Linked DNA regions of Pseudoduganella albidiflava. The protein of the gene in region 1 interacts with the protein of each later gene in a pairwise test. Links are inferred from orthologs where the notes say so. Each region holds a gene or a part of one and is shown in the gene's direction. Other genes may lie near its edges.

Region 1 (14,966 bases):
CGGTCTGCAGGAACTCGCGGGCGTTCATCGTCATGTAGCCGATGCCGGCCTGGGCGGAAATGGTCTCGGCCACGATCAGCAGCACCCACACGAGGCCGAGCGAGAACCGCACGCCCACCAGGATCGACGGCAGCGCCCCGGGCAGGATCACGTCGCGGTACAGCGGCCAGCCCTTCAGGCCATAGCTCTTGGCCATCTCGACCAGCCCCGCGTCGGTGGCGCGGATGCCGTGGAACGTGTTCAGGTAGACCGGGAAGAACACGCCCACCGCCAGCAAAAACAGCTTGGCCGTTTCATCGATGCCGAACCACAGGATCACCAGCGGAATCAGGGCCAGCGCGGGAATGTTCCGCACCATCTGCAGCGTGGTGTCCAGCAGCGTTTCGGCGCGGCGGAAGCTGCCCGTCAGCAGGCCCAGGGCCAGTCCGAGGCCGGCGCCGACCGCGAAGCCGGAAGCCGCCCGCCACAGGCTCGTGCTGAGGTGCTCCCACAGCTCGCCGGAGGCGGCCAGCGTCCAGAACGCGGCGGCCACGGCCAGCGGCTCGGGCAGGATGCGGCTCGACAGCCAGCCGGTGCGGGCCGAGACTTCCCACGCCAGCAGCAGGAAGATCGGCAGCAGCCACGGGGCCAGCGCCACGTTCAGGCGCGCCCAGGGACCGGGCCGCGGCACCGCCTGCGGTGCGTGTGCTTGGGCGCTGCTCATCTCACGCCGCCTTCTTCGGCACGATGTCGGTGGCCATCACTTCGCCGAACGGCCCGGTGATCGACACCTCGCCCTGCTCTTTTCCCTTGCCCAGCAGTGGGAACACCAGTTCGGCGAAGCGGTACGATTCTTCCAGGTGCGGATAACCGGAGAAGATGAAGGTCTCGATGCCCAGGTCGGCATACTCGCGGATGCGCGCGGCCACCGTTTCGGCATCGCCCACCAGCGCCGTGCCGGCACCGCCGCGCACCAGGCCCACGCCGGCCCACAGGTTCGGCGACACTTCCAGCTTGTCGCGCCGGCCGCCGTGCAGCGCGGCCATGCGGCGCTGCCCTTCCGAATCCATGCGGGCGAACGATGCCTGCGCCTTGGCGATCACGTCGTCGTCCAGGTGCGAGATCAGCCTCTCGGCCGCCTGCCACGCTTCCTCGTTCGTCTCGCGCACGATCACGTGCAGGCGGATGCCGAACTTCACCGTGCGGCCATGCTCGGCGGCGCGCCGGCGGATATCGGCGATCTTCTCGGCCACGGCGGCCGGCGGTTCGCCCCAGGTCAGGTACACATCCATCTGTTCCGCCGCCAGTTCATGCGCCGCTTCCGACGAACCGCCGAAGTACAGCGGCGGATACGGTTTCTGCACGGGCGGGTACAGCGTTTTCGCGCCTTTCACGCGCAGGTGCTTGCCCTCGAAATCGAAGCCGGCATCGCCGCCCTCGCCGGACAGCGCGCCGCGCCAGATGCGGATGAATTCATCCGAGATCTCGTAGCGCTCGGCATGGTTGGCCGTCAGGCCGTCCGCCGCCAGCTCGGTGGGATCGCCGCCGGTGACCACGTTGATCAGCAGCCGTCCGTTCGACAGCCGGTCGAACGTGGCAGCCATGCGCACCGCCAGGCCGGGCGTGGACAGGCCCGGCCGGACCGCGACGAGGAACTTCAGCTTCTTCGTCGCATGGATGAGCGAGGATGCGACTACCCAGGCATCCTCGCACGAGCGCCCGGTGGGCAGCAGCACGCCGTCGTAGCCCAGCGTGTCGGCCGCCACGGCCACCTGCCGGAGGTAGTCGGCATCGACGGCGCGCGCGCCTTTCGACGTGCCCAGGTAACGGCTGTCGCCGTGGGTGGGAATGAACCAGAACAAATTCAACGACATGAAAACTCCACTATGAAATGACTGAGATGGCGCTTACTTCGCCGATGCCAGCACGGCATCCTTGATGGCGATCGGTTTCGGGATCAGCTTCAGGCTGGCGAAGGCATCGGCGATCTTCTGCTGTTCGCGCAGCACCTGGTCCGACACGGGCTTGACACCGTAGCTGTAGCGCGACGCGGCCAGCGCCACCACGGCAGGTTCGAGTCCCGTCTGGGCGGCCAGGATGGCAGTGACTTCTTTCGCGTTATCGCGCCCCCAGTCGTCGACCTTGCCGATTTCCTCGAGCAGCACCTGCTGCAGGGCGGGATTGGCGCGCGCCCAGTCGCGCGACGCCAGGTAGAACTGGTGATTGGCGACCAGGCCCTTGCCATCGGCCAGCACGCGGGCACCGAGCTGCTTTTGCGCGGCGGCGAAGAACGGATCCCAGATCACCCACGCATCGACGGCACCGCGCTCGAACGCCGCCCGGGCGTCGGCCGGCGGCAGGTAGACCGGCTGGATATCCTTGTACGCCACGCCGGCCTGCTCCAGTGCCCGCAGCAGCAGGTAATGCACGTTGGAGCCCTTGTTCAGCGCCACGCGCTTGCCCTTCAGCTGGACCACGCTCCTGATCTGCGAATCCTTCGGCACGACGATCGCCTCGCTGTGCGGCGACGGCGGCTCGTTGCCCACGTAGACCAGGGCCGCGCCGGCCGCCTGGGCAAAAATCGGCGGCGCCTCGCCGACTGTGCCGAAGTCGATGCTGCCGACGTTCAGGCCTTCGAGCAGTTGCGGGCCGGCCGGGAATTCGGTCCACTGCACCGTCACGCCCTGCGGCGCCAGCCGCTTCTCCAGCGTGCCGCGCCCTTTCAGCAGGGTCAGCGTGCCGTATTTCTGGTAGCCGATGCGCACCACCTTTTTGTCCTGCGCCTGGGCCAGCGGCGCGATCACGGAAGCGCCGGCAATGGCGCTGGCGACCAGCAATCCCAGCGTGCGGCGCCGCAGTGTGCGTTTGGAATGGGTCGTCATCATGCCGCCTGCGAAACGTAAGGGTGATCCTGCAGCGAACGCGCCGCGGCGTTCGCCAGTTGCTCGGCGGCGCTGCGGTAGCCGAGCGCACGGTCCAGCGTGGCCACGCCGGCGGCCACGCGCACGGCGATCTCCGGCGCCAGCAGCACGCCTTCCTGCTCGCTCCACTGCACCTGCTGCGAGGTGGCGTAGATGCTGGTCAGTACCTGGTCCGCTTCCAGCGCATGCAGAACGGGGCGCAGCGCGTAATCGAGCGCCAGCAGGTGGGACTGGCTGCCGCCCGTCGCCACCGGCAGTACGATCTTGCCGGCCAGGCCGTTCTGCGGCAGCAGGTCCAGGAAGGCTTTCAGCACGCCGGCGTAGGCCGCCTTGTAGACAGGAGTGGCGACGATCACGGCATCGGCGTCGGCCACTTCGGCCAGTGCGGCGCGCACCACGGCGTCCGTGGGATCGGCCGCCAGCAGCGCCTGTGCGGGCAGGTCGCGCACGTCCAGGCGGGTGGTGCGGTGGCCGTGCGCCGCCAGCTTGTCGCCGATGTGGTGAAGGAGCCGGCTGGAGGAGGATGGTACCGCGGGGCTGCCGGAAATCAGGAGGATGCTCATGTCTGTTCGCCTTGTTATGACAATTCAATGGTTGCAAGACTAAGGCAGCGCCACGGGTTGCAGAACGAATGCTTTCGCACTTCGATATGTGTTTTTTTCACCATGATTTCTCCGCATATCAAAGCGTGCTTTTCTTCGTGGACGGGTGTTTGACGGTGACGCGATACTCGTGCCCTGTCCGCGCAGTCATCCATCCAGGCATCCATGAACGCACCCGAATCCGTCCTGCCAAATATTCTTCCGCTTGCGGCTCCGCCTGCGGGCCCGCAAGCGACACCGCGTGCCGATCCGCTTGCCGTCGCCGCCGCGCTGGCCGCCGAACTGGCCACCACGGCCATCGAACGCGATGCGGCCGGCGGCCACGCGCGCCACGAGCGCCAGCTGATCCGCGCATCCGGCCTGCTGGCAATGTCGATCCCCACCGACTTCGGTGGCCACGGCGCGGGCTGGGATACCACGCTGCAGGCGGTGCGCATCCTGGCGCGCGCCGACAGCGCGCTGGCCCACGTGTTCGGTTTCCACCACCTGCAGCTGGCCGGCATCCAGCTATATGGCACCCAGCAGCAGCAGCGCCACCTGCTGCATGCCAGCGTCGACGATGGCCTGTTCTGGGGGAATGCGCTCAATCCGCTGGACCGGCGCCTCGTCGCGACCGATGCGAAAGGCGGCTTCCTGCTCGATGGCATCAAGAGCTTCGCGTCCGGCTCGGTGGGCTCGGACTGGCTGACGATCTCCGCCTGGTACGAGCCCACGCAGGCGCCCCTGATCGGCGTGCTGCCGACCGGCGCCGACGGCGTCGACGTGCGCGCCGACTGGGATGCGTTCGGCCAGAAGCAGACCGACAGCGGCACCGTGCAATTCCACAATACGCTGCTGCCGATCGGCCTCGTGCTGCAGCAGCCGGGCCAGCCGGCCACGCCGCTGTCCACCGTGCGCTCGCAAGTGGCGCAACTGATCATGACGAACCTGTACTTGGGCATCGCCGAAGGCGCGTTCGCCGCCGCGCGCGACTATACGGTCGGCGAGGCGCGGCCCTGGTTCGCCGCCGGCGTCGCGACCGCGGCGGACGATCCGTTCATCCAGCACCGCTACGGCGAGCTGTGGACGCTGCTGCGGCCGGCCGTGGTGCTGGCCGATCACGCCGGCCGCGAACTGGAACGCGTGTTCCGCCGCGGGCACGACGTGACGGCGCGCGAACGGGGCGAACTGGCCATCGCCGGCGCCGAGGCGAAAGTGCTGGCGCACCGCGCCGCCATCGAGATCGGCAGCCAGCTGTTCGAGTTGACGGGCGCCCGCTCCACGTCGGCCCGCTTCGGCTTCGACCGCTACTGGCGCAACGCCCGCGTGCACACGCTGCACGACCCGGTCGACTACAAGTACCGCGACCTGGGACGTTACGCGCTGTCCGGCACGCTGCCCGAGCCGGGCCCCTATTCGTGAGCGGGGACAAGACCTTGAACGCGCTTCATCATCTGCCGCCCGCGGCGCCGCTGATCCGCCTGCGCGGCGTGTCACGCTCGTTCGGCACGGACCGGGGCACCGGCGTGGCCGCCGTGCGCGACGTATCGCTCGACATCGGTGCTGGCGAGATCTTCGGCATCGCCGGCCGCAGCGGCGCCGGCAAGTCCACGCTGCTGCGCCTGTTCAACCTGCTGGAGCGGCCCGATGCCGGCACCGTGACGGTCGATGGCGAGGAGCTGACGCGCCTGGGCAAGCACGCGCTGCGTGCGGCGCGCCAGAACATCGGCATGATCTTCCAGGGCTTCAACCTGCTGCAGAACGCCACCGTGGCCGACAACGTGGCCTTCCCCCTGAAGATCCATGGCGGCCATGACCGCGCGGCGATGGCACGGCGCGTGGCCGATTGCCTGGCGCTGGTGCACCTGGAAGACAAGGCGCAGGCCTGGCCCGCCCAGCTCTCCGGCGGCCAGCGCCAGCGCGTGGCGATCGCCCGGGCGCTGGCCAGCGGGCCGGCCGTGCTGCTGTGCGACGAACCCACCTCCGCGCTCGATGCCGAGACCACGCGCAGCATCCTGGCCACGCTGGCCGACGTGAACAGGCGCCTCGGCGTGACCATCGTGATCGTCAGCCACGAGCTCGACGTGCTGGCCGCCCTGTGCCACCGCGTGGCCGTGATCGAGGCGGGCGAAGTGGCCGAGATCGTGCGGCCCGGCACGCCGCACGCGGTCACCGCGCTGGGGCGCGAGCTGCTGCCGCTGTTCGCCAGCGCCACGCGGGAGGCGCTGCATGCGTGACTGGCCCGCTTCGCTGATCAAGTTGCAGGAGCTCCTGCCCGAGCTGTGGACGGCACTGGGACAGACGCTGGCGATGCTGTCGATCGGCCTGTCCGCGGCGGTGCTGCTGGGTGGCCCGCTGGGCGTGCTGCTGTTCCTCGTCTCGCGCGGCCAGCCGCTGCAGAACCGCTACGCGGCGGCCGTGCTGGGCTGGTGCGTGAATACGGTGCGCTCGTTCCCGTTCATCATCCTGCTGGTGGCGCTGGTGCCCTTTACACGCATCATTGCCGGCACCTCGATCGGGCCGCTGGCGGCCAGCGTGCCGTTGTCCTGTGCGGCGATCCCCTACTTCGCCCGCCTGGTCGAACAGAGCCTGCGCGAAGTGCCGCGCGGCGTGATCGAGGCGTCCAATGCGATGGGCGCCAGCGAACTGCAGATCGTCTGGCGCGTGCTGCTGGTGGAAGCCCGCTCCGGCCTGGTGCTGGCCCTGACGGTGCTGGCGATCAGCTTCCTGTCCTATTCGGCGGTGGCCGGCGTGGTGGGCGGCGGCGGCATCGGCGACCTGGCCATCCGCTACGGCTACTACCGCTTTGAAACCGAAATGATGATCGCCACCGTGCTGCTGCTGGTGCTGATCGTGCAAGTGATCCAGTTCACCGGCGCCCGCCTCGCGCGCCGGCTCGACAAACGCCAGGAGTGATGATGACCGACCAACGCCGCGCCGTACTGTTTGCCTTGCTGCTGTGCTCTTTGACGACCCAGCTTGCCGTGCACGCGAAAGATCCCAAGGAAGTAGTAATCGGCACCAGTGCCGGCCCCTATGCCGACCAGGTAAGGCTCGGCATCAAGCCGATCCTGGAACGCCAGGGCTACAAGGTGAAGCTGGTGGAGTTCAACGACTATATCCAGCCGAACTTCGCGCTGGCCGAGGGCTCGCTCGATGCCAACGTGTTCCAGCATGTGATCTACCTGAACCGGTTCGCCGGCGAGCACAAGCTGCCGATCGTGCCGCTGGTGACGGTGCCCACGGCGCCGATCGCCATTTACAGCAAGAAGCACAAGCGCCTCGACGAAGTGAAGGAAGGCAGTACCGTGGCGCTGCCGAACGATCCGACCAACCAGGCGCGCGCGCTGGTGCTGCTCGAGCAGCTCGGCTGGATCAAGCTGCGCCCGGGCGTCGATCCGGTGCGCGCCTCGGAGCGGGACGTGGCGCAGAACCTGAAGAAGATCCGGCTGGTACCCCTGGAGGCCGCGCAACTGCCCCGCTCCCTGCAGGATACCGATTACTCCTTCGTCAATGGCAATTACGCGCTGGCTTCCGGTTTGAAGCTGCGCGATGCGCTGAAGACCGAGAAGATCTCGCCGAACTACGTGAACCTGGTGGCCGTGAAGACAGCGGACAAGGACAAGCAGTTCGCGAAGGACATCGCCGCTGCCTACCGCTCACGCGAATTCCTCGCGGTCACCAACAAGCATTTCGCCGATTACGCCAAGACCGATTACCAGCTCGCCCTCGAAGCGGGCAAGTAACTTCGCACTACATGAACTTCCAGGAAAACCAACCATGAAACGCCGTACCCTGTTGAAATCCGTCACCGGTGCCGCCGCGGTGCTTGCCGTGCCATCGCTTGCGCGCGCCGCCGAACCGCTGAAGGAATTGCGCCTCGATTATGCTTACTACTCGCCGACCAGCCTCGTGCTGAAACGCTTCGGCTGGCTCGAGGAAGCCTTCAGGCCGGCCGGCACCGACATCAAGTGGGTGCTCTCGGCCGGCAGCAACCGGGCTCTCGAATACCTGAACGGCAACAGCATCGACATCGGCTCCTCGGCCGGCCTGGCCGCCCTGCTGGCGCGCGCCAACGGCAACCCGATCCGCACGCCCTACATCTATTCGCGCCCGGAATGGACGGCGCTGGTGGTGCGCAAGGATTCGCCGATCCGTTCGGTGGCGGACCTGAAGGGCAAGAAGGTCGCGGCCACCAAGGGTACCGACCCCTACCTGTTCCTGCTGCGTTCATTGAAACAGGCGGGGCTGAAGCGCGGCGACATCGAACACGTGGCGCTGCAGCATGCGGATGGCCGCACGGCGCTGGAACAGGGCCGCGTGGATGCCTGGGCGGGCCTCGATCCGCACATGGCCGCCAGCGAGCTGGAAGGCGGCGCGCGGCTCATCTACCGCAACGTGGCCTTCAACACCTACGGCTTCCTGAACGTGCGCGAGCAATTCCTGGCGCAGCGGCCGGAAGAAGTCACGCGCGTGCTGGCCGCGTACGAGCGGGCGCGCAAGTGGATCGTCGCCCATCCGTCGGAAGCCGCGCGCATCCTGGCCGAGGAAGCCAAGGTGTCGCTGCCGGTCGCGCTGCTGCAGGTGAAGCTGCGCACCGATTTCTCGCAGCCGCAGCCGGGCGGCGAACACGTGGCCGCGCTGCGGCAGGCCGCGCCGATCCTGCGGCAGGAAGCACTGGTGAAGCCGGGCGTCGACCTGGAGCGCACCATCGCCGAACTGGTCGACACGCGCTTTGCCCGCGCCCTGACCGGGAAAGCGTAACGATGACGCCACCCGCACTGCATTCGAGCATCGACCTGGTGGGCAGGCAGCCTGCCGCCGACCACGCCCCTTCCGCGCCGGTGCCGGCGCCGGCGGTGCGGCGTGGCCGGCCGCACCCGGCATGGGGCCTGCTGCTGCCTGCAATCGCGCTGCTGGGTGTGGAGCTCCTGGTGCGTGGTGGCGCGGTGCCGGCCCACCTGCTGCCGCCGCCATCGGAGATCGCGGCCACGCTCGCGCAACTGGCGCACGCCGACCTGCTGTGGCACGTGCTGGCCAGTTCGTTGCGCGTGGCCGCCGGGTATGCCGCCGGCGCGCTGCTGGGCATCGCCATCGGCGCCGCGGTCGGGCTGAATGCGCGCATCGCCACCCTGCTCGACCCCACTTTCCAGGCCTTGCGCGCGGTACCGTCGCTGGCCTGGGTGCCCCTGCTGCTGCTGTGGCTGGGCATCGACGAAGCGCCGAAGCTGGTGCTGATCGCGATCGGCGCCTTCTTCCCGGTCTATTTGGGCGCCGCATCCGGGATCGCCGGCGTCGACCGCAAGCTGGTCGAAGTGGGCCGCATGTACCGCCTGGGCAGCGTGGCGCTGGCGCGGCGCGTGCTGCTGCCGGCCGCCCTGCCGTCGCTGATGACGGGCTTGCGCAACGGCCTGTCGCTGGCCTGGATGTTCATGGTCGCGGCGGAACTGATCGCGGCCAGCCGGGGCCTGGGCTACCTGCTCAGCGACGGCCGCGAAACGGGCCGCGCCGACATCGTGCTTGCGGCGATCCTGTTGCTGGCACTGCTGGGCAAGGCCAGCGACACGCTGATGCGGCGCCTGGAATCCCGGCTGCTGGCATGGCGCGACGACCTGGCGAGGGCCGCATGAGCCATCCCGCTTACGCACTGCTCGACATCCACGTGATCCGCAAGGCGTTCGGCACGCGCACGGTGTTGCGCGACTTGCGGCTGCGGCTCGCCGAAGGAGAGTTCGTGTCGCTGATCGGCGCCAGCGGCAGCGGCAAGAGCAGCCTGCTGTCCATCGTCGCCGGGCTCGATCGCGACTGGCACGGCAGCGTCGCGCTGGCCGGCGCGCCACTGGACGGCGTATCGGCCGACATCGGCCTGATCTTCCAGGAGCCGCGCCTGTTCCCGTGGCTGACGGTGGCGCAGAACGTGGCATTCGGCGGCACGGCCGATCCGGCTCCCCTGCTGGCCGACGTGGGCCTGGCGGGCCTGGACGACTACCTGCCGCGCCAGCTCTCCGGCGGCCAGGCGCAGCGCGCCGCCATCGCCCGCGGCCTGTACAACCGGCCGCGCGTGCTGCTGCTGGACGAACCGTTTTCCGCCGTCGACGCCTTTACGCGCATCCGCCTGCAGGACTTGCTGAAGCGGCTGGCGCGCGAACATGCGCTGACGGTGCTGATGGTGACCCATGACCTGGATGAGGCGCTGTTCCTCAGCGACCGCATCGTGCTGCTCGACGGCACCGCGGGCGGCCGCTGCGACGAATACCTGCCGCCGCCCGGCCCGCGCCGCCGCGGCGACCCGGCCCAGGCGGCGCTGAAGGGCAAGATCCTCGACGCGCTGTACGCCAGCCACGCTCTGTAGCGCCCTGTTCCGCCGGCGTCGTCCATAATTGGTGGAAACAGGAGACGACGATGGCCAACCTCTTCAGCGATGCGTTCGGCGGGAACGACCGGGTCGGCGATACCGGGATCAAGGACCAGATCAAGGATGACTACGGGATCGCGGCGCGCTGCCTCGACCCCACCCAGGCGCACGTGCTGCGCGGCTGCCTGAACGCGGCCGGCATCGCCGCCGCCGTGGCGGACGACCACCACTCCCAGGTCGACCAGCTGATCTCGCCCGCGCTGGGCGGCGCCCGCGTGCTGGTGCACGAGCGCGACCTGGCCGCCGCCAAGGAAGTGCTGGCCGCGTACGAGCGGGGCGACCTGGCGTTGAAGGACTGGGAAGTGCCGGAGTAGCCGGGCGGACCTTGGCCGGACATTCCCGCAGCAACGGCAGCGGCGCGTCACGCAAAATGTTTCTTCAAAAACGGGGACAGGCTCCGATTAACAGGAATTTTTCCGGGCGCTCACTAGCCTGCCGATGCAGCAGTCCACCCGGTACAACGGAGATTTACCGAAACAAAAGCCTGTCGCCAAGACCGTCAAGCCAAGTTTCATGCGGCATATTGGAAGCGCATGTATTCACCCCAACAGCGAACTACTGGGGTCAGACCCGTCGGGTCTGACCCCGGAATCTGCCTTTGGGGTGGCTGAACTTGACGGCATTGGAGCCTGTCACCGGTTTTCCGGCAACGGTTCCGGCGGCCGGCTGTTCAATCGCTGCGCATCTGCGCCTGGGAGACGTTGCTGTGCGGCGGCACGCTCTGCGTCAGCCACACGTTGCCGCCGATGGTGGAGCCGGCGCCGATGGTGATCCGGCCGAGCACGGTGGCGCCGGCGTAGATCACCACGTCGTCCTCGACGATCGGGTGGCGCGGCGTGCCCTTGATCAGCATGCCCGAAGCATCCGTCGGGAAGCGCTTGGCGCCCAGCGTGACGTGCTGGTACAGCCGCACGCGCTCGCCCAGGATCGCCGTTTCGCCGATCACGACACCGGTGCCGTGGTCGATGAAGAAGCTGGCGCCGATCTGCGCGCCGGGGTGGATGTCCACGCCGGTGAGCGAATGGCTGATATCGCAGATCATGCGTGCCAGGAAGGGCGAACCGAGCCGGTGCAACTGGTGCGCCAGCCGGTAGTACAGGATCGCGATGGTGCCCGGATAGCACAGCATGATCTCGGCGATCGAGGTGGCCGCCGGGTCGCCCGCATAGGCTGCCTGAACGTCCGACACCAGCAGCGCGCGGATCTGCGGCAGGCTGGCGGCGAAGGCTCGGGTGATGTCGTGGGCCTTCTGGGTCAGCGCTTCCTCGCCCATGTCGGCATCGTCGGCGAACTGCAGGCCGCGCCGCACCTGTTCGGTCAGGCGGTTCAGCGTGGTGTTCAGGGTGTCGCCGACAAAATAGTCGATGCTTTCGTCGGTCAGGTTCGGCCGGCCGTAGTGCGTGGGGAACAGCACGGCGGACAGGCCGTTGACGATGGTGGTCAGCGCCTCGCGCGACGGCAGCTCGCGGACGCGGCGCTGGTGGCGGATGTTGTGCGTGGCCTCGCGCGATACGCGCAATGCCGCGACCACGGCATCCAGGTCCCAATGGGCAGGCTTGACGCCGGTGCCGTCGAAGGTATCGATAGTCATGTTCTTCACTTACTCAAATGTCACGCAGGCTGCGCGCAGGCGCATTCTACGAAAATCCGCGCCACCCCGGTTATGCGATAACCTCATATCGATATGGCCGTTCTGCGGCGAGCCGGCCAGACGCGGGAAACGGCTGGAGACGGATGACCACAAATCGCCGACATATCGGCTTGTCTTCGCTCTTCTCGGCTCTTCTCGGCATTTATCGGCTCGCATCGGATCGCATCGCCCGTGCATCGGCGACGAATCCGCGACAAATCGACGACAAATCCGCGACGAACCGGTAACTGTACGGCCGGCAGGCACGGCGCGGCTGGCGTACAATACGCGCCCGAAAAACAATAACGATACTCTCTCCATGAATATCCTGCTGACGGTGCTGCTGGCCGGCCTGACGATGGTGGGGCCGCTGGCCATCGATACGTACCTGCCTTCGTTCCCCGCGATCGCCGGCGAGTTCGGCGCCACGCCGATCGCGATCCAGCAGACGCTGTCGCTGTTCCTGTTCTGCTTTGCCTTCATGATGCTGTTCTACGGCACCCTGTCCGACACGCTGGGCCGCCGCCCCGTGATCCTGTGGTCGCTGGTGCTGTACATCATCGCCTCGGTCGGCGGCGCGGTGGCCGGTTCGCTGGGCTTCCTGCTGGCCTGCCGCGTGCTGCAGGGGCTGTCGTCCGGCGCCGGTTCGGTGGTCGGCAGGGCCATCGTGCAGGACCGCTTCGAGGGCGCCGATGCGCAAAAGATCCTCGGCCACATCATGATGGTGTTCGGCCTCGCACCCGCGCTGGCGCCGATCCTCGGCGGCTGGCTGCAGGTGTCGCTGGGCTGGCGCTCGATCTTCTGGTTCCTGGCCCTGTTCGGCGTGGTGATGCTGTTCGCCGTCTGGCGCTGGCTGCCGGAAAGCCTGCCGCAGGCGAAGCGCCATCCATTCGAGGTGAAGCTCATCGCGGCAAATTACCTGAAGGTGCTGCGCCATCGCCGCTTCCTGCTCCTGTCGGCCGCGCTCGGCGTGGCGTTCGGCGGCTTCGCGCTGTACATCGGCTCGGCTGCCTACTTCATCATGAACATCCTGCACCTGCCGGAAACGGCGTTCGGCTGGCTGTTCATCCCGCTGGTCGCGGGCATGGTAGTGGGGTCGGGATTGTCCGGCAAGCTGGCCCGTTCGCGCACGCAGGCGCAGCTGATCTGGATGAGCTATGCCGGCATGGCCGCGGCGGCACTGGCCAACGTGGCGTACACGTATTTCTTCGTCGCCGAAGTGCCGTGGGCCGTGCTGCCGCTGTTCTTCTATTCGCTGGCGCTGGCGCTGGCGATGCCGCCACTGTCGCTGCTGGCGATGAACCTGTTCCCGGACAACAGCGGCCTGGCGGCTTCCCTGCAATCGTTCATCCAGATGACGCTGTTCGCGCTGGTGTCGGGGCTGGTCGCGCCGCTGCTGTTCGACAGCGCGCTCAAGCTTGCTTGCGGAGTGCTGGGCTGTTTAGTGGTGAGCCTGCTGTGCTGGATCCCCGCGCGGCGCGGCTGATCGGGCCCAGCGCCCCGCGGGCGGAACGAGGGAGAAGTGCGGGGCTGTTTAGTGGTGAGCCTGCTGTGCTGGATCCCCGCACGGCGCGGCTGATCGGGCCCAGCGCCCCGCGGGCGGAACGAGGGAGAAGTGCGGGGCTGTTTAGTGGTGAGCCTGCTGTGCTGGATCCCCGCACGGCGCGGGTGACGTTCAAGGCCAGGGCGCGGGCGTCACATCCAGGTACTGCGGGCCGCCCTGCTCGGGCTCCGGGGCCGCCTGCGGTTCCTGCTTGAGCTTTTGATCGGGCGGCAAGCCCAGGCCCAGGATCTCCTTGCGGCCTTCGACGAAATCGCTGGTCGACAGCCGGTGCTCGGCATCGGGCCAGTTGGCGATCGCCCAGTTCTGCACTTCCTCGTAGCGTTTCCAGACTTCCGCCACGAACTTGCGGCGTTCCTCTTCTTCCAGTGGCATGGTGATCCTCCGTTGTGTTTTTACCACTTTACACGACGGCCGCGAAACCCGGCGCCTGAACCGAAAACCGGCGGCGAAACCGGTGACAGGCTCCGATTATTCTTGACCTTCGAATGGGCCGCTTCCGAAGCCTGCCGCAGGTTTTCGACAATACCGGAGGGAGTTCTTGCTTATTTCCAGAGCCTTCCAGGTTTCGAAAAGAATCGGAGCCTGTCACCGGTTTCGTTTACAGCTTTCGAATGTAACCGTAGCCTGTACCCGGTTTCGATAATAATCGGAGCCTGTCCCCGGTTTTGGGTGCTACCGGGCTGAGCAGCGCCTCACGCCACGGGAACGATGCGGTAGGCGCAGCGCCGGGCGCCGGACAGCTGGTGCTCGGTGCGCTCGACGGCGCAGCCGGGGCCCAGCACGCGCTGGAAGACGTCGAGTTCGGAGCGGCAGAATTGCTGGCAGGCGCGGGCGGCGGCGCAGATCGGGCAGTGGTTTTCCACCAGCAGCAGGCTGCCGTCCGGCTGCGTTTCCACTTCGGCCATGTAGCCTTCCACATCGCGCGCGTGGGCCAGCGCCGCCACCCGTTCCGGCAACGCGGCGGCATCGCCGATGGTGTTGCGGTAGAACGCCTCGCTGGCGGCTTCGCGGGAAACGATCAGCTTGTCGATGGCGCCGTCGCCGAACAGGGTCTTCACCTGGTCGATCAGGGCCACGGTGAGATCGGCATGGCGGTCGGGGAAGCGCGCGTGGCCGGCGTCGGTCAACAGCCAGCGGCGCGACGGCCGCCCTACTTTCTCGGCCACGTCCTGGAACGCCACCAGGCCTTTTTCCTCGGCGGCTTCGAGGTGGCGCCGCGCGCCCATCGACGTGAGCTCCAGCATGTCGGCCAGCTGCTGCGCCGTTTTCGGGCCGCGCGTCTTCAGCAGGAACAGGATACGGTCGGAGGTGTTCATCAATGGATTCCTTTCAATGCCGGCGCCAGTTCGCGGCGCCAGCCATGCAGCCGCCAGCCGGCCCACAGGCTCGCCGCGGCGCCCACCGCCAGCACGAGCCGCGTATCGATCAGGACCAGCACCGAACCGACCAGCGCCATCAGGATGGTGGCCAGGCAGAACGTGGTCGACATCAGGCCCATCACGGCACCCTGCCCGTGCTCGGCGAAACGCTCGGCCGCCCATGGCTGCACGGTCGCGTTGAAGAACGCGTTGGGGATGCCGAACAGCGTGATAGCGACGAGCCCCATCCACAGGTTGCCGACCGCCACGCAAGCGACCGCCAGCGCGATGCCCCAGGCGAACCAGCCGGCCCGGCGGAGCGAATCGCCGCCAGCGTAGTGCCCGGCCACCACGGACGCGGCCGTCATGATGCCGCACATCGCCATGTTGATCAGCGCGATCCGGGCGGCATCATACTGCCCTTCTTCCACCAGCCACAACGGGTAGAACTCGTAGAACGCCGTCACGCCGCAGAAACCGGCCAGCTGGATGAAGAACAGCGTGCGCGGCTCGGCATG
Region 2 (15,006 bases), 1.7 Mb from region 1 along the record:
CGCGGTCGCGCGCATGCAGCGCGTGCGCCTGGGCCGGGGACACGAAGTCGCGCATGTCGTCGCCGACCAGCATCACGATGCGGTGCGTGGCCGCCACGTGCCGGCGGCGGCTGGTCTTGTCCGTGCGCCAGTCCGGCCGTTCGCCCTTGAGCAGGAAGGCTTCCGGGTCGTCCGCGCGGGGGAAACCCAGCTTCGCCATGTTCGCCATCGTGTCGGCTTTGGCCTTGCACGGGTTCTCTCCGGCGAAGCATTCGCGGTTCGTCACGTAGAACATGCGTGCGCCCGCCTTGTCGGCGGCCTTCGCGAACTCCAGCGCGCCGGGGACCGGGACGGCGCTGCGCATGCCGATCCAGCGCGCCCACGCCGCCTCGTCGAACGCCGCGCCGCTACGCACCATGTAGGCTTCGAAGGGGCTGTTGTCGAGCATCGTTTCATCGACGTCGACGATGACGGCGGTCGGCACGGTGGCGGCGGCTTGCTGGCCGCGCTGTTCGATGGCCGCGCTGTCCGGCGCGGCGATCGCCTTCTTCAGCATGCCGGTGGCGTTGCGGTAGATGGACAGCGTGGCCAGCCGCGCTTCGGGCGCCTGCTGCAGCCACAGCACGCCGCCCAGCAGTTCGCGCTGCTCGACCGGCGGCGGCTCGGCGCTGGCGGCCAGTGGCAACAAGGCCGCCAGCAAGAGGTTGAAAGGCATGAAGGGTCGCATCGGTTCTCCCGTTGTTCTTGAACAGGGAGGATGCTGGGGGCAGCGTGCGGAAATGTCCAGTATGCATGTGGCAGGCGTGGAACGTGCGGCCCCTGCCGGATGACTGGACATTCCCGCAATGCTACCCGCGGTGCTACCCGCGGTGCTACCATGATGGTTCGACACCACCGCCCGGGAGGCCACCATGCACAGCGCAACCGACAGCCAGGCAATCAAGCCATTTACCAGCCGCAATGTCCTGCGCGTGCTGTTCGTCACCGGCGCGCTCCTGCTGGTGCCCGCCGCCTCGATGCTGCTGGGCGGCGGATTCGACTGGGGCCCCGGCGATTTCGTCGCCGCCGCCATCCTGCTGGCCGCGACCGGGCTGGCGCTGGAACTGGCGCGGGCGACACTGCGCAGCCGCACGTCGCGCCTGGCCGCGGGCGGCGCCATCGTGCTGGCCCTGCTGACACTGTGGGCGGAACTGGCGGTCGGCATTTTCCACTAAACCAGCGCAGCAAATTTACACCAGAACACGGGGCCCGGCTTGTCATCCGCAAGCCGGGCCCCGCGCTTCCTGTGCGCGCAGGAAGGCAGGGAATCGTTAGCATGGCGGCTTGCCAACCCGACAATAGCCGCCCATGTCTTTCCTGATCGTCCTCGCCGCACTGGCATTCCTGATGTTCGCCGCCTACCGCGGCTACAGTGTCATCCTGTTCGCTCCCGTTGCCGCGCTGGGCGCCGTGCTGCTCACGGAACCCGGCGCCGTCGCCCCCGTCTTTTCCGGCATCTTCATGGAAAAGATGGTGGGCTTCGTCAAGCTGTACTTCCCCGTGTTCCTGCTCGGCGCCGTGTTCGGCAAGCTGGTCGAGATGGCCGGCTTCTCGCAGTCGATCGTGCACGCTGCGATCCGCTACATCGGCAGCACCCGGGCCAACGCCGTGATCGTGGCCGTGTGTGCGCTGCTGACGTATGGCGGCGTGTCGCTGTTCGTGGTGGTGTTCGCCGTGTATCCGTTCGCGGCGGAGCTGTACCGCCAGAGCGGCATCCCGAAGCGGCTGATGCCCGGCGCGATCGCGCTGGGCGCGTTCTCGTTCACGATGGACACGCTGCCCGGCACGCCGCAAATCCAGAACATCATCCCGACCACCTTTTTCCAGACCACCGGCTGGGCCGCGCCATCGCTCAGCATCGCCGGTGCGATCGCCACCGTGATCGCCGGCCTGGCCTACCTCGAATGGCGCCGCCGCACCGTGATGGCGACCGGGGAGGGCTACGGTGCCGACGACGGAAAGGATGCGGGCAAGGCCGGCGGGCCGGCCGCCGCCGACCTGCCGCATCCGCTGCTGTCGGTGGCGCCGCTGGTGCTGGTGGGCGTAGCCAACTTCGTGCTCACGGCCGCCATCGCCAACTGGTACGGCACCAGCTACACGCTGACGTCCGACCTGCTGCCGGGACTGAAGGCGCCGGTCGAAACACCGATCAAGACCGTGGTCGGCATCTGGGCCGTGGAGGGCGCGCTGCTGCTGGGCATCCTGCTGGTGTGCCTGACCGCGTTCCGGCGCATCAAGGCTTCGTTCGCCGAAGGCACCAAGGCCGCCGTCGGCGGCGCGCTGCTGGCGGCGATGAATACCGCCTCCGAATACGGCTTCGGCGGCGTGATCGCCGCGCTGCCCGGCTTCATCGCCGTCAGCGAGGCGCTGCGCAAGATCCCCGACCCGCTGGTGAACGCGGCCATCTCGGTGACCACGCTGTCGGGCATCACCGGTTCCGCATCCGGCGGCATGAGCATCGCGCTGGCGGCCATGGCGGACAGCTTCATCGCCGGCTGCAACGCCGCCGGCATCCCGCTCGAAGTGCTGCACCGCGTGGTGGCGATGGCCAGCGGCGGCATGGACACGCTGCCGCACAACGGCGCCGTAATCACGCTGCTGGCGGTCACCGGGCTGACGCACAAGCAGTCGTACAAGGACATCTTCGGCATCACCATCATCAAGACGGCGGCGGTGTTCTTCGTGATTGCCCTGTACTACCTGACTGGCCTGGTATAGGGCGCCCCGCGCGCGGCGCAAAGCGCAAAGTGCATGAGCATATGCGAATCCGTACGTGGCGGCGCGCGCGTGCCTGCGGCATAATCGAACGCCCATTTTCAGGCCCGACCCCGCATGGATAGCGCAGCCGACACAGACCGCCTCGTACACTGGCTGATCGACAGCATCGAGCTGGAAGCCGCCGCCTTCCACGTGGGCCAGTACTGCGGCCGGTGGCGCGCCTCGACGGCGGGCCGCGGCCTGGGCAGCTATCACCTCGTGCTGCATGGCACCTGCTGGCTGCATGTGGCGGGCCGCGCACCGCTGCGCCTCGGCCCGCGGGACGGTGTGTTCCTGCTGCGCGATATCGACCATTTCATCAGCTCCGATCCGGATCCGGCGGCGCCGCTGCCGTCCGGCGGGATGCAGCCGCTGCACGCCGCTGTGCCGGAAAGCACCGGGCTGGCCTGCGGCTTCTTCCAGTTCCATGGCGCCCTCAGCACGCTGGTGGTCGATTCGTTTCCCGATGTCGTCGAGCTGCGCGCCGACGATGCCTCGATCCGCGCCGCCGGCACCGTGTTCGACCTGATGCTGGCGGAAGCCCAGGCCGAAGGACAGAAAGGGGCGGATCCAGACCTGCCGCCGCCACTGGTCTCGCGGCTGGCAGGGCTGCTGTTCTTCTACGTGACGCGGCACGTGGCGCGGCGGCACGACGTACTGTCAGGCTTGCTGGCGCTGGCGCGCCGCCCGGACTTCGCCATGCTGCTGGAGCGCATGATGGCCGACCCCGGCCACGACTGGTCGACGGACGCGATGGCACGCGCGGTGCACATGTCGCGCTCCAGCTTCTACAAGCATTTCGTCGACGCCAGCGGCCAGCCTCCGGCTCAGTTCCTGCTGCTGTTGCGGATGAAGATCGCGGCCCAGCGGCTGCATGGGGGCGAGACGATCGAGCGCGCCGCCGAACACGTGGGGTACCGTTCACATGCGGCGTTCTCGCGGGCCTTCCACAGGGTGATCGGCGAGCCGCCGGGGGCCTTCCGGCGCCAGCGGCGCGCCCGCGACACGGCACCGCAGCTAAACTGACGCGCGGCGGCGGGGGCGCCGGAAACGGCTGCGCGATCTGGACGATGGAGCAGGAAATCGCGACGCGCGCGTCTTTTCGTCCACCGCACACGCCCCATATAATGCCAGGTCAAACTTCTTACCGAGAGTCCATCATGTCCCGTCTCACGCTGCATACCGTCGATACCGCACCTGAAGCGAGCCGTCCGTTCGTTGAAAAGGCCCTGGCCAACAATGGCTTCCTGCCGAACCTGATCGGCGTGCTGGCCAATTCGCCGCAGGCGCTGGAAATGTACATGACGGTGTCCGGCATCAATGCCAAGACCAGCCTGACGCTGGCCGAGCGCGAAGTGGTGCAGATCACCGCCGCGCGCATCCACGGCTGCGATTTCTGCGTGGCCGGCCACACGGCCGTGGCGCTGAAGAAGGCGCAACTGCCGGTCGAGACCGTGCGCGCGCTCCAGCAGGGCAACGCCACCGGCGATGCGAAACTGGATGCGGTGGCCGCCTTCGCGAAAACCGTGATCGCCACCCGCGGCGCGGTGGACGACGCGGCGCTGCAAGCCTTCCTGGCCGCCGGCTACAACGAACAGCAATCGCTGGAAGTGGTGCTGGGCGTGGCGCTGGCCACGCTGTGCAACTTCGCCAATACGCTGTCCGGCAGCGCGATCAATCCCGAACTGCAACCCTACGCGCCCGGAGCCATCTGATGGCCGTCGCGCCTTCCACGGCGGCACGTTCCATCGAGCTGCCGGCCGCGCTGGCGGACTGGCTGGCCACCCACGCCGATGCACTCGACACGTCGCCGGCACTGGCATCGGAAGTGGTGCCGCGGCTGGCCGGGGCGGGGCTGTTCGGCGCGGGCGTGCCGGAAGCGCTGGGCGGCAGCGGGGGCGACGTGCGCGATGCCATCGAAGCCATCGCCGCCGTGGCCGAACGGTCGCTGACGGCGGCCTTCGTGTTCTGGGGGCACCGCACCTTCATCGAATACGTGCTGCAAAGCCCGAACCAGGCCTTGCGCGAACGGTGGCTGGCGCCGCTGCTGCAAGGTGAGATCGGCGGCGCCACGGGGCTGTCGAACGCGATGAAGTTCCTGTCCGGGATCGAGTCGCTGCAGATCACGGCCACGCCGCTGGCGTCCGAGCAGGGCGGCTGGCGGCTGGACGGTGGCCTGGCATGGATCACCAACCTGCGCAAGGAAGGCTTCATCGCGGCGGCTGCGGTCACGTCGTCCGAGGGCGCGCCCCCCGCGGTGATCGCCTTCCGCAGCGATGCCGGAGGCACCGAGCGCAGCGCCGACCTGGACTTGATGGCGCTGCGCGGCAGCAATACCGCTGCCGTCAAGCTGGACGGCGTGCACATCGGCGAGGCCGACGTGATCACCCATGACGCGCGGGCCTGGCTGCCGGCCGTGCGCCCGGCGTTCCTGGGCATGCAGTGCGGCATGTCGATCGGCCTGGCGCGGGCCAGCCTGGGCGCGGCGCACCGGCTGTGCACCGTGACGCGCAGCGGCCTGCTGGGCCGGGTGGAATCGCTGCAGGCGGAACTGGCCCGTGCCGTCGGGCAGATGCACGAAGGCGTGGCGGATGGCCGCTTCAAGAGCGCCGCCGCTCCGCTGTTCCGGCTGCGCATTTCGCTGGCCGACATCGTGCAGCAGGCCGTGATGCTGGAGCTGCAGGGCAGCGGCGGCCGCGCCTACCTGATGAACCACGACCGCAACTTCGCGCGCCGCTGGCGCGAAGCGGCGTTCATTCCGATCGTGACGCCGAGCCTGACGCAGCTGCAGATGGAATTGCAGAAGCAGGCCGCTGCCGCGGGCGCGGCATGACGGTGGCCGATCCGATCACGGCGGCCGCGGAGCCGCGCGCCACGCCCGACCCCGCCCTCGACGCACGCGGCCTGCGCTTCGGCTACCAGGGCAGGGCGGTGGTCGACGGCGTGTCGCTGGCCATCGGCAAGCGCGAGATCGTCTGCCTGCTGGGCGGCAGCGGCAGCGGCAAGTCGACGCTGTTGCGCGGCCTGGCCGGGCTGGCGGCGCCGGACGGTGGCGCGGTGCATTTCCTCGGCCAGCCGCTGCTGGCGCCCCATCCGCGTGCGGCGCTGGTGTTCCAGCAACCGAGCCTGCTGCCCTGGCTCGACGTGAGCGCCAACGTGGGCTTCGGCCTCGACTTCGCGCGGCAGCCAGCCATCGACCGGCAGGCGCGGGCGCGGCGCATCCACGACGCCATCGAAGCCGTCGGCCTGGCATCGCACGCCCATGCGTATCCGGCCCAGCTGTCCGGCGGGCAGGCGCAGCGCGTGGCGCTGGCCCGGGCCCTGGCGCGCGAACCCGAACTGCTTTTCGCCGACGAGCCGTTCTCCGCGCTCGATGCGATCACCCGCGCGGAAATGCAGTCGCTGCTGGTGGACCTGGTGCACCGCTGGCACACCGCCGCGCTGCTGGTCACGCACGACATCGACGAAGCGATCCTGGTGGCCGACCGCATCCTGCTGCTGGCGGGCCGGCCGGGCCGCATCGCGCGCGAATGGCGCGTGGACATACCACGGCCGCGCGAAGAGCATGGCGACGAGATCGTGCGCCTGCGCCTGGACATCGTGGCCGAACTGCGCGCCGCGACCGCGCGCACCTGACAACCTTCCGGAAAATAACAACATGACGAATCAGAACAACCAGAACATCCACATCTGCGCTTCTTCCGACTGCGACTGCGGCATGTCGCGCCGTGATTTCCTGCGCATGTCCGCGCTGGCCACGGCCGGTGCCGCGGCACCGCTGCTGTTCGCCGGCGACGCCCGCGCGCAAGCCTTCAAGGGCGACGACCAGCCCGTCAAGATCGGCTACCTGCCGATCACCGACGCGGCACCGCTGCTGGTGGCGCATGGCCGCAAGCTGTTCGATGCGCAGGGCCTGAAGACCGAGGCGCCGCGGCTGTTCCGCAGCTGGGCGCAGATCGTCGAGGCCTTCGTGTCCGGCCAGGTGAACGTGATCCACCTGCTGTCGCCGGCCACGCTGTGGGTGCGCTACGGCTCGAAATTCCCGGCCAAGGTGGTGGCCTGGAACCACGTCAACGGCTCCGGGCTGACGGTGCTGAACGAGATCAACTCGGTGGCCGACCTGGGCGGCAAGACGGTGGCGATCCCGTTCTGGTATTCGATCCACAATATCCTGCTGCAAAAGCTGCTGGCGGCGCACAAGCTCACGGTGGTCACGCGCGGCCGCGGCGCGGACCTGAAGAAGAACGAAGTGAGCCTGGTGGTAATGGCGCCTTCGGAGATGGTGTCGGCGCTGGCGTCGAAATCGATCGCCGGGTACATCGTCGCGGAGCCGTTCAACGCGCTGGCGGAAACGGCCGGCGTCGGCAAGATCCTGCGCTTCTCGGGCGACGTGTGGAAGAACCACGCCTGCTGCGTGACCTTCCTGGCTGAGCGCGACCTGGCCGAGCGGCCGGAATGGTCGCAGCGCGTCACCAACGCGATCGTCAACGCGCAGCTGTGGTCGCGCTCGAACCAGGTGGAGACGGCCAAGCTGCTGTCCTCGTCCGGACCGAACCGCTACACGCCGCACCAGCTGCAGCCGCTGACGAAGGTGCTGGCCGTGACGGATTACTCGGACTATCAGAAGCGCGGCGTCATCGCGCATCCGCAGTGGCAGCAGCGCCGCATCGACTTCCAGCCGTATCCGTTCGCGTCGTACACCGAGGAGATGGTGCGCGCGCTGGTGCAGACCAAGGTCGAAGGCGACAACAAGTTCCTGGCCGGCCTCGATCCGAAATTCGTCGCGCGCGACCTGGTCGACGACCGCTTCGTGCGCAAGTCGATCGCCGCCGCCGGTGGCCCGGCCGCGTTCGGGCTGCCCGCGAACCTGCTGCGCACCGAGACGGTGGCCGTTTGACGATGCTGGCCAGGTTCCTCCTGCCCGTGGCGGGCATTGCGCTGGCGATCGTGCTGTGGGCGTTCGGTGTCGCCGCCCTCGAGGCACGCACGCCGATCGCCGCCGCGTTCGCGCCGCTGGCCACTGCGCAGGCCTTCATCGACATGGTGAAGGGGCCGGATATCTGGATCCACGTGGCGGTGAGCCTGAAGCGGGTGGGCATCGGCCTGCTGTGCGCGACCGTGGTCGGCGTGCCGCTGGGGATCCTGGTGGCGCTGTCGCGGGGCTTCGCCCTGGCCAGCACGCCGCTGTTCCAGCTGCTGCGCATGGTGTCGCCGCTGTCGTGGATGCCGCTGGCGGTGATGGCGCTGGGCGTCGGCGACGCGCCGGTGTACTTCCTGCTGGCCTTCGCCGCCACCTGGCCGCTGATGCTGAACACGGTGGCCGGCGTGGCGCAGCTCGACCCGAACTGGATGCTGCTGGCGCGCAGCCTTTCCGCCACCCGCTCCGAAGTCGTGTGGCGCGTGGTCCTGCCGGGCATCACCGCCCATATCCTCACGGGCGTGCGCCTGGCGATCGGCATCATCTGGATCGTGCTGGTGCCGGCCGAGATGCTCGGCGTGTCGGCCGGCCTGGGGTACTTCATCCTCGATACGCGCGACCGGCTGGCCTATTCGGAGCTGATGGCGGCGATCATCCTGATCGGCCTGCTGGGCTACGCGCTGGACTACGCGGCGCGCGCCGCCCATGCGCGGTGGCTGCACGCCAAGCCGGAGGCGCAGGGCGGGGCGGAATAAGTTGCCTGGAAAATGGGGTCCGTCCCCATTTTCTTGGAAACATTTCAAGTGAAACACCGCCGGCGTTGAGATAGAATTCCCGGCAGCCTGAAATCGTTGTCATAACAACTGGAGAGGAGCTGGGCATGACTGTGGATCTGGATCGACGTGGTTTCGTTCTTGCCGCTGGCGGCGCCATCGCGGCGTCGGCAATGGGGTCGTCCGCGCTGGCGCAAACGCCCGCGCGCAAGCTGGGGTATGCGATCGTGGGCCTGGGCGGTTACGGGCTGGGGCAGATCATCCCCCAATTCAAGAACTGCGAACACAGCCGGCTGGTGGCGCTGGTGTCCGGCGATCCGGCCAAGGCCAGGCGGGTGGCGGCGCAGTACGGGGTGCCGGAAAAGAATATCTACAGCTACGAGAACTACGACAGCATCCGCGACAATCCGGACATCGACATCGTCTACGTCTGCCTGCCCGTGTCGATGCATGCCGAGTACACGATCCGCGCGGCCAAGGCGGGCAAGCACGTGATGTGCGAGAAGCCGATGGCGCTGTCCTCGAAGGAATGCGAGGCGATGATCGCCGCCTGCCGGCAAGCCGGCAAGAAGCTGATGATCGGCTACCGCTGCCATTTCGAGCCGTACAACCTGGAGGCGATCCGCCGCGCGCGGGCCGGCGAGATCGGCAAGCTGCGCTACTTCCGCTCCGAACACGGCTACACGGCCGGCGATCCGACCGCATGGCGGCTGAAGAAGGCCATGTCCGGCGGCGGTTCGATCATGGACATCGGCATCTACGCGCTGCAGGCGGCGCGCTACATGACCGGCGAGGAGCCGGTGGCCGTGTACGCGAAAGAGACCACCGACCGCAACGATCCGCGCTTCCGCGAAGTGGAGGACATGATCGAGTTCCAGCTCGAATTCCCGTCCGGCGTGATCGGCTCGTGCATGTCGATGTACAGCGCCAACCGCAACCAGATCCTGCTGATGGGCGACAAGGGCCGCATCGAGCTGGAGCCGGCCACCAACTATACCGGCCAGCGGATGTGGGTCGGCAAGGGCCGGGAGAACGAGATCACGCCGCCGCCGGGACCGGGCAAGAACCAGTTCGCTGGCCAGCTCGATCACCTGTCGCAGTGCATCCGCGAGAACCGCGAGCCGATCGTGGCGGGCGAGGAGGGCTTGCGCGACATCCGCATCATCGAAGCCGTCTACCAGTCGGCACGGGAAAAGCGGCGCATCGTGCTGAAGGCCTGACGAACGTCGGCGGGAAGCGATGCGCCTAACCGAAACCGGAGCGAAACCGGTGACAGGCTCCGATTATGCAAACGAAACCGGTGACAGGCTCCGGTTTTGAACGAAACCCGTGACAGGCACCGACCGTGAAATCGAAAGCCGTGGCAGCTTCGATCAGGGAATCGAAAGCCGTGGCGAAGCCGATGTCTTGAAGGGCATCGTCCGTTCGCCTGGCGGAGCTTGCCTGCAGACGATCACTCCCCGCAGGCCCGATCTCGACAACGAGAACCGGTGACAGGCTCCGGTCAGGTACCTCCCCGGGGCTGTCATCGGGTTCTGGATACATCTCCTGAAAATGGTGCCTGTCACCGTTTTTCGAGAAACATTTCTTTGTAATCGGAGCCTGTCACCGGTTTTCGCGAAACATTTCCGCGTAATTGGAGCCTGTCACCGGTTTTTTTGCAAAGTTTCCGTTAAGCTAACGTCTCCGACAACGATAACAGTGGGAGACCATGCTGAAACGTACGACCCTGTCCGCTGCCATTGCGGTAGCGCTAGCATTTTCGTCCGCCGCGGCGGAGAAAACCAGAGCCGAGTGGGAGCAGCCGGAAGTGGTGGCCGTGAACCGCGAGCCGATGAAGGCCACGTTCTTCAACTTCGAATCGCCGGAGAAGGCGCTGGCGGGAGAGAAGGCGGATTCGGCCCGTTTCCGCTCGCTGGACGGCACCTGGTGGTTCGCCTACTCGCCGAATCCGGCGGCGCGGCCGAAGAACTTCTACAAGCCTTCGTTCGACATCGGCAAGTGGGCCACCGTGCAGGTGCCCGGCATGATGCAGGCGCAGGGCTACGGCAAGCCGATCTTCACCAACATCAAGTACCCGTTCCCGGCCAACGAGCCGCTGATACCGCACGAGCTCAACGAAGTGGGATCGTACCGGCGCGATATCGACGTGCCGGCCGACTGGAGTGGCCAGGACGTGTTCCTGCACATCGGCGCGGCCGGCGCGGCCTACTATGTGTGGGTCAACGGCGAGCGGGTCGGCTATTCGGAGGATTCCAAGCTGCCGTCCGAATTCGACGTGACGCGCTTCGTGCGCCCGGGCCGCAACACGGTGGCGATCGAGGTCTATCGCTGGGCCGACGCGTCGTACCTGGAAGACCAGGATTTCTGGCGCGTATCCGGCATCGAGCGCAGCGTTTATCTTTACGCGGAACCGAAGACGCGCCTGCGCGACTTCAAGGTCACGGCCCTGCTGGACAAGTCCAACTACCGCGACGGCGTCTTCGAGCTGGCGGCCGAAGTGGCCGGCCAGCCGGGCGCGGTCGAGGTGCGCGCCCAGGTGCTCGACGGCACGCAGCCGGTACTGGGCCTGAAAGGCACGCCGGGCGCCGACCGCAAGGCGGTGCTGTCCGGCGCCATCCCCAACGTGAAGCCGTGGTCGGCCGAGACGCCGAACCTGTACACGCTGCTGGTCGAACTGTATGACGGGCAGGGCAAGCTGCTGTCGGCCACCTCGCGCCGCATCGGCTTCCGCACCGTGGAAATCGCCGATGGCGAAGTGCGCGTGAACGGCAAGCGCGTGATGATCCGCGGCGTCAACCGGCACGAGCACGATCCGGTCACCTACCGCGTGATGTCGATGGAATCGATGCGCCGCGACGTGGAGCTGATGAAGCAGGCCAACGTCAACGCCGTGCGCACTTCGCACTACCCGAACGATCCGCGCTGGTACGACCTGGCCGACGAGTACGGCCTGTACGTGATGGACGAGGCGAACATCGAATCGCACGAGTACATGGAGAAGGGCGACCAGGCCGGCAGCCCGGAAGCGCGGGAGAAGATCCAGCTGGGCTACAAGCCGCACTGGCGCGCCGCCCACCTCGACCGCGTCAGCCGCATGGTGGAGCGCGACAAGAACCACCCGTCGATCATCTTCTGGTCGCTGGGGAACGAGGCCGGCACGGGCCCGAACTTCGAGGCCGCCGCGGCATGGATCCGCCAGGCCGACCCGAACCGGCTGATCAGCTACCTGGGCCATGGCACCCTGATCGAGCGGCACGCGCCGAACGACTACGTGGACATCTACGCGCCGATGTACGACGACATCACCAAGATGATCGACTACGCGCAGGATCCCGCGTTCAAGCAGCCGATGATCCAGTGCGAATACGCGCACGCGATGGGCAATTCGCTCGGCAACCTGGAAGATTACTGGGAAACCATCCGCGCCCACCGCAAGCTGCAGGGCGGCTTCATCTGGGACTGGGTCGACCAGAGCGTGTACGCACGGGATGCGCAGGGCCGGCAATACTGGGCTTCCGGCTTCGACCTGAACCCGGCGCGCGGCGACAACAGCGTGATCGGCGACGGCGTGGTGCGCGGCGACCGCACGCCCGACCCGGAATACTACGAGCTGCAGAAGGTTTATTCGCCGGTGGTCTTCGAAGGCAATCCGGAAAAGGGCCGCGTCACGGTCGTCAACCGTTACGACATGCGCGACCTGGACCACCTGGACTTCGAGTGGGAACTGCTGCATGACGGCATCGCCGTGGCGCAGGGCCGGCTCGACGGCGTGAAGGCGGCCGCCGGCGCCAGGAAGGATGTCAGGCTGGCGCTGCCGGCACGCACGCACGGCGAAGGCGAATACGTGCTGACGGTCCAGGCCCGGCAGCGAGCCGCCGAGCCGGGCGTGGCGGCCGGCTCGGTGGTCGGCTGGTCGCAGTTTATCGTGCCGCCGGCGGGCAGGGCGGCCACCGCGCGGGGCGCCGCCGTCAAGCCGCAGCGCGACGGCGACGCGATCGTGCTGGCCTCCCCGGCCGCGCGGCTGGAGCTCGATGCGCGCACCGGCACCGTCAGCTACAGTGTCGATGGCCAGCCACTGCTGACCGGCGGCACGCCGAACTTCTGGCGCGGCCTGACGGACAACGACGAAGGCACCGGCACCATGAAGAGCCACCAGGTCTGGGGCGACTTCACGCGCGAGCGCAAGGTGCGCGACGTGTCGATCGACGGCAACGCGGTAAAGGTGCTGTACTCGTTCGGGGCGGGTGCCGTGCACTGGGAGAACGTGTACCGGATGCGGGCCGACGGCAGCGTCGACGTGCAGGCCACGTTCACGCCATTGCGCGACGACCTGCCCGATCCGCTGCGCCTGGGCCTGCGCTTCGACAGTGCGCCGCGGCTGGACACGGTGAGCTGGTACGGCCGCGGGCCACACGAATCGTATGTCGACCGCAAGACCGGCGCGGCGCTGGGGGCCTGGACCGGCAAGGTCGCCGACCAGTACCACGGCTACATGCGGCCGCAGGAGAGCGGCAACAAGACCGACGTGCGCCGCTTCGAACTGCGCGGCGACGGCGTGCCCGGCGTGGTCGTGCGGGGCAGCAAGCCGCTGGCGTTCACCGCGCTGGCCTTCCCGTACGAAGACCTGTACCTGCGCCCGCGCGGCACCTGGAAGAGTTCCGAGATCCGGCCCCATGGCAATGGCAGCGTGCTGGTCGACCTGGCCCAGGCCGGGGTGGGCGGCGACGACGGCTGGAGCAGCAACGGCCGGCCACTGGTCAAGTACCGCATCCCGCTGGCGCCGGCCAGCTACGGCTTCACGCTGTCGCCGAAGCCGCCGGCGCCGTTGCCAACGCAGGCGCAGGCTCCTGCGCAGCAGTAGGAGCGGACGGCACCACGTTTCCGCTTCGGCGGGCGCGTGGTGCCAGGCCAGTCAGGCAAGCGACAGCAGCGCCTGGCCGGTGCTCCGGAAGGTGCCGCCGGCATCCAGTTTTACCTGCGCCAGCTTGCCCTGGTAGCGCAGCGCCACCGCATCGCCCGGCTTGCCGCCGATGCGCAGCGCCGTCAGCCGGCCCCGTTCCCACGTCATGTCGACCGTCAGCCCGCCCCGGGCGCGGATGCCCGCGACACGGCCCGTCGGCCAGGCGGCGGGCAGCGCCGGCAACAGCAGCACCTCGCCACCCCACGATTGCAGCAGCATTTCCATGATCCCCGCCGCGCCGCCGAAATTGCCGTCGATCTGGAACGGCGGATGGGCATCGAACATGTTCGGGTAAGTGCGCCGCGGTCCGGTCAACCCCTTCAGCACCGAATACGCATGTTCGGCGTCGCCCATCCGCGCCCACAGGCACAGGCGCCACGCGGTGCCCCAGCCGGTGGCCAGGTCGCCCCGGTCGACCAGGGTCTGGCGCACCGCCCGCGCCAGGTCGGGCGTGTCGCGCACGTTGATCTGCGCGCTCGGGTACAGGGCATACAGGTGCGACACGTGGCGGTGCTGGCGGTCCGGCGCGCGCGCATCCCAGTCTTCCAGCCATTCCTGCAACTGGCCCTGCTGGCCGATGCGGTCCGGCGCCAGCCGGCCGCGCGCTTCGGCGATGCGTTCCAGCAGCGCGGCATCCTGCCCGAGCAGGCGGCCCGCTTCCAGCGTGTGGCCGAACAGGTCGCGCACGATCTGGCGGTCCATCGCCGGGCCGGCGGCAAGCGACGATCCGTACGGGTGGCTGTTCTCGGGCGACATCGACGGCGACGTGACCAGCCCGCGGCCCTGCGGGTCCTCGACCAGCGTGTCGAGGAAGAACTCGGAGGCGCCGCGCAGCAGCGGATACAGCCGCCGCAGGACCTGGGCATCGCGGCTGTAGTCATAGTGGTCCCACAGTGAATTGCACAGCCAGGCGCCGCCGCATGGCCACATGCCGTACCTGGCCGCGTCGATCGGCGCGGCGGCGCGCCACAGGTCGGTGTTGTGGTGTGTCACCCAGCCGCGCGCGCCATACATCGTCTTCGCGGTTTTCGCGCCGCTCTGCGCCAGGTCTTCCACCATGCGCAGCAACGGTTCCACGCAGGCACCCAGGCCGGCCGGATCGGCTGGCCAGTAATTCATCTGCGTGTTGATGTTGATGGTGTACTTGCCGCCCCATGGCGGGTTGGTGCCCTCGTTCCAGATGCCCTGCAGGTTGGCCGGCTGCGTGCCGGGCCGCGACGAGGCGAGCAGCAGGTAGCGCGCATATTGCAGGTACAGCGCGTCGAGCGCGGGATCGTCCTGCTGGCCGGCGGCGGCGATGCGCTCGTCGGTGGGGCGGGCGGCCGCCGGGCTGGTGCCCAGGTCGATCGACATCGTGCCGAACAGCCGGCCGTGCTCCTCGACATGGCGGCGCTTCAGCGTGGCGTAGGGCGTGCCCGCCGCGGCTGCCGTCTGGCGGCGCACGATGGCCACCGGATCGCCGCTCACGTCCCGGTAGTTGACATAACTGGTGGCGGCGGCCACCAGTACCGTCGCGGCCGAAGCACCGGTCAGCGTCAACTGCCCGTCGGCGTAGCGCAGCTTGCCGTCGCCGAGCA

The links.
Region 2: the proteins of EYF70_RS09235 (region 1) and EYF70_RS16225 interact in binary tests that used the Escherichia coli proteins (3 or more experiments, as listed by UniProt). The link is inferred for Pseudoduganella albidiflava from one-to-one orthologs.

What each region holds. Positions count from the first base shown.
Region 1 is NZ_CP036401.1:2,179,191-2,194,156, reverse strand. The notes cover bases 3,945-6,817. They hold EYF70_RS09235 (methionine ABC transporter ATP-binding protein), read left to right. Parts: upstream 3,945-4,917; coding sequence 4,918-5,718; downstream 5,719-6,817. Other genes in these bases: EYF70_RS09225 (MetQ/NlpA family ABC transporter substrate-binding protein), read left to right, coding at 6,400-6,817; EYF70_RS09230 (methionine ABC transporter permease), read left to right, coding at 5,711-6,397; EYF70_RS09240 (acyl-CoA dehydrogenase family protein), read left to right, coding at 3,945-4,903. Outside these bases: aliphatic sulfonate ABC transporter permease SsuC, read right to left, coding at 1-703; ssuD (FMNH2-dependent alkanesulfonate monooxygenase), read right to left, coding at 705-1,853; EYF70_RS09250 (sulfonate ABC transporter substrate-binding protein), read right to left, coding at 1,887-2,864; ssuE (NADPH-dependent FMN reductase), read right to left, coding at 2,861-3,463; more of EYF70_RS09240, read left to right, coding at 3,668-3,944; more of EYF70_RS09225, read left to right, coding at 6,818-7,227; EYF70_RS09220 (aliphatic sulfonate ABC transporter substrate-binding protein), read left to right, coding at 7,262-8,245; EYF70_RS09215 (ABC transporter permease), read left to right, coding at 8,248-9,111; EYF70_RS09210 (ABC transporter ATP-binding protein), read left to right, coding at 9,108-9,833; EYF70_RS09205 (putative signal transducing protein), read left to right, coding at 9,884-10,210; serine O-acetyltransferase EpsC, read right to left, coding at 10,567-11,487; EYF70_RS09195 (multidrug effflux MFS transporter), read left to right, coding at 11,846-13,012; EYF70_RS09190 (hypothetical protein), read right to left, coding at 13,202-13,462; EYF70_RS09185 (helix-turn-helix transcriptional regulator), read right to left, coding at 13,783-14,406; EYF70_RS09180 (MFS transporter), read right to left, coding at 14,406-14,966. UniProt on the Escherichia coli protein: Part of the ABC transporter complex MetNIQ involved in methionine import. Responsible for energy coupling to the transport system. It has also been shown to be involved in formyl-L-methionine transport.
Region 2 is NZ_CP036401.1:3,930,662-3,945,667, reverse strand. Bases 7,717-10,629 are described here. They hold EYF70_RS16225 (Gfo/Idh/MocA family protein), read left to right. Parts: upstream 7,717-8,573; coding sequence 8,574-9,686; downstream 9,687-10,629. Other genes in these bases: EYF70_RS16220 (glycoside hydrolase family 2 TIM barrel-domain containing protein), read left to right, coding at 10,178-10,629; EYF70_RS31100 (hypothetical protein), read left to right, coding at 9,796-9,960; EYF70_RS16230 (ABC transporter permease), read left to right, coding at 7,717-8,448. Also shown: EYF70_RS16265 (HAD family acid phosphatase), read right to left, coding at 1-694; EYF70_RS31105 (hypothetical protein), read left to right, coding at 891-1,193; EYF70_RS16260 (GntP family permease), read left to right, coding at 1,327-2,736; EYF70_RS16255 (AraC family transcriptional regulator), read left to right, coding at 2,851-3,801; EYF70_RS16250 (carboxymuconolactone decarboxylase family protein), read left to right, coding at 3,936-4,490; EYF70_RS16245 (acyl-CoA dehydrogenase family protein), read left to right, coding at 4,490-5,608; EYF70_RS16240 (ABC transporter ATP-binding protein), read left to right, coding at 5,605-6,411; EYF70_RS16235 (ABC transporter substrate-binding protein), read left to right, coding at 6,434-7,672; more of EYF70_RS16230, read left to right, coding at 7,675-7,716; more of EYF70_RS16220, read left to right, coding at 10,630-13,330; EYF70_RS16215 (glycoside hydrolase family 95 protein), read right to left, coding at 13,382-15,006. UniProt on the Escherichia coli protein: Hydratase involved in the degradation of sialic acids. Catalyzes the reversible conversion of the dehydrated form of N-acetylneuraminate (Neu5Ac), 2,7-anhydro-N-acetylneuraminate (2,7-AN), to Neu5Ac.